Linked DNA regions of Methylomonas sp. 11b. The protein of the gene in region 2 interacts with the protein of the main gene of each other region in a pairwise test. Links are inferred from orthologs where the notes say so. Each region holds a gene or a part of one and is shown on either strand. Other genes may lie near its edges.

Region 1 (3,599 bases), 3.4 Mb from region 2 along the record:
CCGGCTCGACAGCGACACTGAGTACCGGCCTACCGCAATGTTTTTTCAGATAACGCGACACACCGGTAATCGTACCGCCGGTGCCGACGCCTGCTACAAATATATCGATCTTACCACCGCAGTCCCGCCAAATTTCCGGGCCGGTAGTTTGTTCGTGTATCGCCGGATTAGCCGGGTTTTTAAATTGTTCCAGCAATAGATAATGCTCAGGGTCGGCCGCGGCGATGGCCTCAGCCTTTTCCACTGCCGCGCGCATACCCAGCGCGCCATCGGTCAGCAGCAGGTTCGCGCCATACGCCAATAATAATGTGCGGCGCTCCTGGCTCATGTTGTCCGGCATCGTTAACGTGATGGGTATGCCACGCGCGGCAGCCACCGCAGCCAACGCAATACCGGAATTACCGCTGGTGGCTTCCAGTAAAGTTGTACCTGCCGTTAATAAGCCTTGACGCTCAGCGGCCCAGACCATAGACGCACCGACCCGACATTTCACCGAATAGGACGGATTGCGGCCTTCAATTTTCACCAGCAGCGTCGCGTTCAATCCTTGGCTGATATGGTTGATCCGCACCAAAGGCGTTCGGCCTATCGACTGTGAATTATCTGAGTACCAAGCGGGCATGGCGGGTTTCCTGTGGAATACCGGATTTACTCTGTGTAAGAAAAATGACCCGACCTATTGTGCCGGATTCTAAAACCACTCGCTGACGGCCTTTCCTTGAAAGGCTGTCCCAGCAGCAGGCCGATTTTTATTCACCTCTCAACTAGTTTTATTGCATAAAACCTGCGGCGCACCGCTTGTAATCCGTATTCTTCCAACGATCAAACGGTGTAATAGAATGGTTATTTGAATTGAATAACAAAAACAGGTATAAGCCTCTAATGAGGGGGAGTAATTTTTTATTTTTTGAGGTTGTTTAAATATGAATATTTTCACAAATCGTTTAAAGCAAACCATGCTTCTGGCTGCGGGATTAAGCTTGGTGGCTCCTGTTTCAATGGCGAGTACATGGGCCGGAACGGCGAATTATACAGCCGCGCCTGACGCTACTGGCGACGAAGCGATAGTAGGCCCATTTGATACTTACGATTTTGGTTCAGGCATTACCTTAGTGCAATTTACCAGTGCAAACACCTTTACTGCTTATTTCCAAACTATGGTGGATGGTCATTTCCTGAACAATGCCGGCATCAATGTACCAGAATTGAATATCTCCGGCGCGGGTTCGGGTTTTGAATTGACTGTGGCTGCGACCCTGAACGGGACCTACAGTAATTTCTCAGGTTTCCAATCCTTCAGCTTCTCGGGCGGAGCAGTTAACCTGTATTTTGACACGACACCCGATTACAGTTTTACGGGCGATAGCGGCTTCAACAACGGAGCTGCAATTTTATCCGGCACCGTAACCGGCGGTTCCGGGGTCATATCGCCAGCAGGCGTAGGCGCCGAGCAACTGGATTTAAATTTTTCCGGTATTTTTGGTAGCTACGATTCCAACGTCTACACCCCAGGCATAACCGGCGGCCACTCAATTTTTTCGATCAATTTGAACAATTCATCTTTGCTGTCGGGAATTAATAGCGTTTTGGGCCAAAACAAAAGCACCGGCGTACTTGCTGCCGTAGATGGCTCGATCCAATTGACAGCAGTACCTGTACCTGCTGCTGTGTGGCTGTTTGGCACGGGCCTGATCGGCTTGATGACTGCGGGCAAACGTAAAACTTTCGCTACTTAAGCTCTAAGTACATCGAATTCGTCGCCCAAGCAATAGTAGCGCTGGGGCGACGAATTGATTCTGGATCGGCACCTAAAGCAGTAACCTCTTCGAAAACAACAAACAAATCCTAAACAAGCCCTCCCATTCGTCGCCGGTAATCTGGCCTTTGATTTGGCAATCTACGTTGGCGCTGGCTTGCAAAATATCCTGCAATTCCTTGCTCTTCAACCTCTGCAAGGCCTCATGCACCAACTGCTTGCGCTTGTCCCATATCTGATATTTTTTATAGAGAACTTCTGGGTTGCCGCCGCGTTTCAATTCCGTCTTGATATTAACCAGCGTTCGCGCTTCGCGGCTAATAGCCCACAGTACCACCGGCGCCGCGACGCCTTCCGCTTTGAGCCCGGCGAGAATTTTAACCGCTCGATTCACCTTGCCCGACAACAAAGCATCCATCAATTTAAACACGTCGAAGCGAGCGCTGTCAGCCACATCGTCCTCAACCATGGATTTGTTGATACGATTAGCCCCATGCAAGATATACAGTTTTTCAAGCTCCTGGGCCGCGGCCAGCAAGTTGCCCTCGACTCGCACTGCCAGACTTTTTAGCGCATCCGCTTCCAAATGCATGCCCTTCCGCTCCGCCCTGCGCTGCAACCACTGCAACAACTCCGGTCCTTGTAACGGCCAGACCTGCACGATGCACGCAACTTTATCCAAGGCCTGAAACCATTGCGACTTCTGCGCCGCACTATCCAGCTTACCGGCCGTGATTAGCAATATTGTATCGTTGGGCGGACGCTGACAATACGCGCTTAGGGCTTTACTGCCTTCCAAACCCGGCTTGCCGGAAGGCAAGCGCAAATCGATGAGCTTTTTGTCAGAAAAGATGGAAAGTGATTCGGCTTCTAGGGTCAATTGCGGCCACTCGTTGCCGGTATCGATAGCAATGACCTCGCGAGTGGAAAAACCAGCCTCGCGCGCCGCGCGCCGAATGTCGTCCGCTGCTTCGCCAAGTTGTAAAGGCTCATCACCACTAACCAGATAAACCGGTACCAGCTCTTTGTGTAAGGCGGCAGTTAACTGGTCAAGCTTTAGGCGCATACTTATTTTTTCTGCGTATCGACGGCTATCCTGGCTCTGGCTAATATCATCCGCGCCACTTGTTTATAGATTTCGTTGCGAATCAATTGTTCTTCGTTGCCTTTCGCCAGCACCGCGGTTTGGTCGTTGAAAAACTCCCTGGAAATTTCGATCACTTGCTCGTCCATCAGCGCATTTTCCTTACTGTCGAAAAATTGAAAGCGCAGATAATATTCCAGTTCGGATTCGCTGGATTTACCAGTTGAGCCGATGGTCAGTACCCGGTTACGCATGTCTTCCCGTAGCACCTTGACCACCACGCCGGCATCGTTGGGGGAGCCGACGATTTTGCCTTTCGAAGCCTTCATGATGGCTTGCAGTTCGCCCTGTAAGGGCACGGAGGCGCCAAACACATACATGTTTTTCAGCACTTCCGGCATCTCTATCGAGCCACGTAGATGGTATCCGCAGCCAACCAGCAGCACCAATACCCCGGCCAAGACCATTCGGCTCAAGTGATTCATCATCTGATTCTCGAAAATCCAGCGTTTAAACAACGATATTCACCAGTTTTTGCGGCACTACAATCAGCTTTTTCACCGGCTTACCTTCCAGATAACGCTGCACGTTCTCGTCAGCCAGAGCCAGCGCTTCGACTTGCTCTTTGGAAGCCGTCGCCGCTACCGATAATTTCCCGCGCAACTTGCCATTGACCTGCACCACCATTTCGATAGCATCCTGCTGTAACGCCGATTCATCAATAACCGGCCATGCCGCCACCACGATGTCATCGTTGTG
Region 2 (5,022 bases):
TAGCACCTCAGACTGTCGGCTAATCTCGTTAATAACGACATCTGAAATGGGGTCGTTATCACGCCATTTATATTCATTTTGTTCTAGTTTTTGATTGTGTGATCTGGCCGAACCAATGAACTGTCTTATTTTTCGCCCGATCGTGAGTATATCATTGCGAAGTTCTTTATCACTGAAATGTGATATATTAATAATATTTGCTTCACGCGAGCCAAAATAGTCTCTGTAGCAAGAAATTTTTGAAAGCCTTATATCTCTATCTAATTTCAAATTTTTAAATGTGACAGCTTGGGATGATATTTTTTCTAAATGACTAAAGTCATCAAGATCATCTAGCACCAATGTGCACATTTGCAGTGCAATGTCCCATTTTTGAGTTTGTCTCAAGTAATAAAGTAAGCCGGGAATTACCACAAACAAAATAAATGCCTCTAGAGTAGTATTGACAAAGTATTTGTTTAAAAAATATAGTAGTTCTGACATTGATGACCTTATAGCAAAATGAGTGGCTTACAAAAAGTTAGCATGTCTTTGGAATAAAGAATTCAAGCGAAGAAGTTCGATCGAAATATTCAATAGAACTGCAGGGTGATAGGTTGGTCTGCCAGTCATCCGATTGCCCCCTAAAAACCGAGTTGATTAAGATCCAATTCATCAATAAAACATCAAATACTCATACAGGATTGATCTCGATGAAATAGTCGCCCAAACTCTCTGGCAGCAAGGCGGTCTAGGTGCAACAACCGCTTTTAATGAATCTATTCATCAACTGGCTCCAATCAATAAATCCTGACGCAAATTATACCAAGACCTGCGTTTTGCACAGTTAGGTCGCAATATTAGCAATTTTTCACCCAATACCGACCATTCGACGAGATAAAACGATGTATTAATCATTGAAATTGGAAAGCCGCTCCAACCGGCAGTCCATTGGCCGTAGTAGTGCAGTGATAATGCCAATTTGCTCGCCGAATACCGGACATTCGGCTGGGTCACAGGATGCCTTAACTAATTAAATTGGATGGTGCCCCTACGGTCGGGTTGTGGCCGAACTCAGCCCATCCCCTCAGCAAACAGAAATGCAGCGCCCTTAGACGCCAGGTCAGTACCTGACCAGCACCGTTACGTTAGACAGCAAGCGCCGCAGGCGGATCAGGAGTTCATCGCTCGGACGTACGCGCCAGTCGTCACCCAATTGCAGGGTGGCTTTGTCGGTGGCAGTGCGATACTCGATTTGGATCGGACATTGGCCGCCGCAGAATGGCGTTAGTGTGGTCTGTAGGCTTGCCAGCCAACCCGGCGGCAGGTCGCCATTGGCCAGGTCTATCGTCAATGTAATTCCGCGGGCATATAACTCGCGCGCTTCTTCCATGCTGTAGAGCTTCTCGGCAGTCATCCTCAGACTGTTGGTAAAGTCGTCCATTGCCAATGAGCCTTCGGCAATCAGGATTGTGTCTTTGCTGAGCAGGTTGCGATATTTGTCGTAAATATTGCTGAAGGCCGCCACTTCCAGCCGGCCGGTACGGTCGTCCAGCGTTGCAAAACCCATCATCTTGCCCTGCTTGGTTTGCCGGGTACGCATTTCCACGATCAAGCCGGCAACACGCGCTTCCATTTTGCCTCTGGAGCGGCCGGCATCGACTTCCAGACTGGCGAGCGAACCGTGGGTAATATGCTTCAATTCCGGCAGATATTCGGCGATAGGATGACCTGTTAGAAACAGACCCAAAGTTTGCTTTTCCGCTTCCAGCTTTTCTTTTTCGGTCCAAGGCTCGACCACGGTGGAATAAGCTTCCGCTTCACCGTCGCTCACTTCCACTTGCACCGCCAGACCGAATAGATCGTTTTGACCGGCCAGCGCCATTTTTCCGTGTTGTTCGGCAACTCGCAGCGCTGTGGTCAATTCGGCGAGATGCGCCGCGCGATTTGGATCGATAGTATCCAGCGCTCCGGCTCTGATCAATGCTTCCAGAACCCGGCGATTGACCTTGCGTAAATCGACACGCTTGCACAGATCGTACAAACCCGCAAACGCTCCGTTGGCGGCCCGCTCTTTTAACAGATCTTCAATTGCATTTTCGCCGACACCCTTGATCGCACCGATACCGTAAACAATCTGCCCCTGGTCGTTTACCGTAAAACGAAAGTCGGAAACATTAATGTCCGGCGGGCAGATCTCCAGCTTCATTTCCCGGCATTCGTCGATCAACACCACCACTTTATCGGTGTTATCCATATCCGAGGACATTACCGCCGCCATGAACGCGGCCGGAAAATGTGCCTTCAACCAGGCGGTTTGATAAGCAACCAAAGCGTAGGCCGCCGAATGCGACTTGTTGAAACCGTAGCCGGCGAATTTCTCCATCAGGTCGAAAACGTATGTCGCGATGGCTGCGTCTATCTGGTTTGCCACCGCGCCCGACATGAATTTTTCCCGCTCTTTTGCCATTTCCTCCGGCTTTTTCTTACCCATCGCCCGCCGCAACATATCGGCGCCGCCCAAGGTGTAACTGGCCAATTCCCGAGCAATCTGCATCACCTGCTCCTGATACAGAATAACGCCATTGGTAGGTTTTAGAATCGGCTCCAGCAAGGGATGAGCGTATTCGGCCTTGGCACCGTGTTTGACATTGATATAGTCGTCGACCATGCCCGATTCCAACGGTCCGGGACGGAATAAAGCCACCAGCGCGATGATGTCGTCAAAGCAATCCGGTTTCAGTTTTTTGATCAGCTCCTTCATACCGCGCGACTCCAGCTGAAACACGGCCGTGGTCTGGGCGTTCTTTAATAATTCGTAACTAGGCAGGTCGTCGCGCGGAATCTGGGAAATATCGACCGGCTCTTCGCCACGTTGCGCGCGCTGGCGATTGATGGTTTGCAGCGCCCAATCGATAATCGTCAGCGTGCGCAAACCCAGGAAGTCGAATTTGACCAAGCCAACCGCTTCGACATCGTCCTTATCGAACTGCGTCACCAGGTTGCCGCCGCCCTGTTCACAATACAAGGGGCTGAAATCGGTTAGCTTGGTCGGCGAAATCACCACGCCACCGGCATGTTTACCGGCGTTACGGGAAATCCCTTCCAGCGAACGCGCCATATCGATCAGCGACTTGACCTCTTCCTCGGTATCGTACAATGCCTTCAATTCGGCACTGTCTTGCAGGGCTTTGTCCAGGGTCATGCCGATTTCAAATGGGATCAGTTTTGCCAACCTATCCACGAAGCCGTAGGCATGCCCCATCACCCGCCCCACGTCGCGAATCACCGCCTTGGCCGCCATCGAGCCGTAGGTGATAATCTGTGACACGTGATCGCGGCCATAATGGCGAGCTACATAGTCGATCACCTCGTCTCGGCGCTCCATGCAAAAGTCGATATCAAAATCCGGCATCGATACCCGTTCCGGATTCAAAAACCGCTCAAACAGCAAATCGAATTCGATCGGATCCAGATCGGTAATCTTCAATGCGTACGCCACCAAGGAACCGGCACCGGAGCCCCGCCCCGGCCCCACCGGTATCGCATTGTTCTTGGCCCACTGAATAAAGTCGGCGACAATCATGAAATAGCCGGGAAAACCCATTTGGGTGATCACGTTCAGCTCGACTTCCAAGCGTTCGTCATAGACTTTGCGGTTCTCCGCGAAGCTGGCCTTGCCTATCGGCGGATACTGGATCAAGCGTTCTTCCAGGCCTTGCCGAGAGGCTTGTTTAAAATACTCGTCCAGAGTCATGCCTTCGGGGACCGGAAAATCGGGCAAATAGTTTTCGCCAAGCGTCAGCTCGACATTGCAGCGTTTGGCAATTTCCACGCTATTGGCTAAGGCCTCCGGAATGTCGGCGAACAATTCCGCCATTTCCTCGGCAGTGCGTAAATATTGTTGAGCGGTATAGTTTTTCGGCCGGCGGCTATCGTCCAGCACCCGCCCCTGATGAATGCAAACCCGCACTTCATGGGCGTCGAAATCATTTTTGCTGATAAATCGCACATCGTTGGTGGCAACCACCGGCAAATCTAACTCGGAAGCCAAATCCGCCGCTAATTTGATGTAACGCTCCTCGTCCGCTTTACCGAGCCGCTGCAATTCCAGGTAAAAACTGTCTTCGAACAAATCCCGCCAATATTCGGCACAACGTTTGGCTTGCTCGGCATTCTCCGCCAACAAGGCCTGACCGACATCGCCGTCCATCGCTCCCGATAACACGATCAAACCCTCATGATTCTCGGCAATCCAGTCTTTCTGCAACATTGGAATCCCTTGATGCTGCCCTTCCTGGTAGCCTCGGGAAATCAGCTCGGTCAGTGTAACGTAGCCTTTTTTATTGCGCGCCAACATGGTCAAACGAAACGGCGAGGCCGGTTCGTCGGGGTTGAAAATCAGCACATCGGCGCCGATCAAGGGTTTGATGCCGGCACCTTGCGCTGCTTTATAGAATTTAACCAGCGAGAACAAATTGCTCTGTTCGGTAATCGCAGCAGCCGGCATTTGATACTCAGCCAGTTTCTTCACCAACGGCTTAATTCTGACGATACCGTCAACTAGCGAGAACTCGGTATGAATACGAAGATGAACGAAACTCGGCGTCATGGCTGTTTAAACAAGATACTTTTTAACAGGGGCAAACGATTTTCGATGCTGCGGGGTGATCCCAAGCTGCGCTAATGCCGCCAAATGCTGCTGGGTAGGATAGCCTTTGTGGATAGCAAAAGAATAGCCGGGATACAGCCTATCCAGCGTCTGCATTTCCTCATCGCGGGCGACTTTGGCTAATATCGAAGCGGCGGAAATTTCCTCGACCAATAAATCGCCTTGCACGATAGCTTCGCCAGGTATATCCAATATTGGCAAACGATTGCCGTCCACCTTGACCCAATCCGGGCGATAGTTCAATTGCGACACAGCTCTTTGCATCGCTACCATTGTGGCTTGCAGAATGTTGATATCGTCGATTTCACTGGCTTCGGCGCGGGCAACGGCCCAGCATAAGGCGTTGGCCTTGATCTGTTCGGCCAGCAACT

What was found. Proteins that work in one complex are often made in the same cells at the same time.
Region 1: the proteins of dnaE (region 2) and holA interact in binary tests that used the Escherichia coli proteins (3 or more experiments, as listed by UniProt). The link is inferred for Methylomonas sp. 11b from one-to-one orthologs.

Annotation. Positions count from the first base shown.
Region 1 is NZ_KI911557.1:1,639,490-1,643,088, forward strand. What follows is about bases 816-3,599. They hold holA (DNA polymerase III subunit delta), read right to left. Parts: upstream 2,823-3,599; coding sequence 1,809-2,822; downstream 816-1,808. Other genes in these bases: pepA (flocculation-associated PEP-CTERM protein PepA), read left to right, coding at 924-1,736; METH11B_RS0107750 (LPS-assembly lipoprotein LptE), read right to left, coding at 2,825-3,328; leuS (leucine--tRNA ligase), read right to left, coding at 3,351-3,599. Outside these bases: cysK (cysteine synthase A), read right to left, coding at 1-622. UniProt on the Escherichia coli protein: Part of the beta sliding clamp loading complex, which hydrolyzes ATP to load the beta clamp onto primed DNA to form the DNA replication pre-initiation complex.
Region 2 is NZ_KI911557.1:5,078,774-5,083,795, reverse strand. The notes cover bases 903-4,898. They hold dnaE (DNA polymerase III subunit alpha), read right to left. Parts: upstream 4,592-4,898; coding sequence 1,103-4,591; downstream 903-1,102. Other genes in these bases: rnhB (ribonuclease HII), read right to left, coding at 4,598-4,898. Outside these bases: METH11B_RS29320 (hypothetical protein), read right to left, coding at 1-483; more of rnhB, read right to left, coding at 4,899-5,022. UniProt on the Escherichia coli protein: DNA polymerase III is a complex, multichain enzyme responsible for most of the replicative synthesis in bacteria. This DNA polymerase also exhibits 3' to 5' exonuclease activity. The alpha chain is the DNA polymerase catalytic subunit.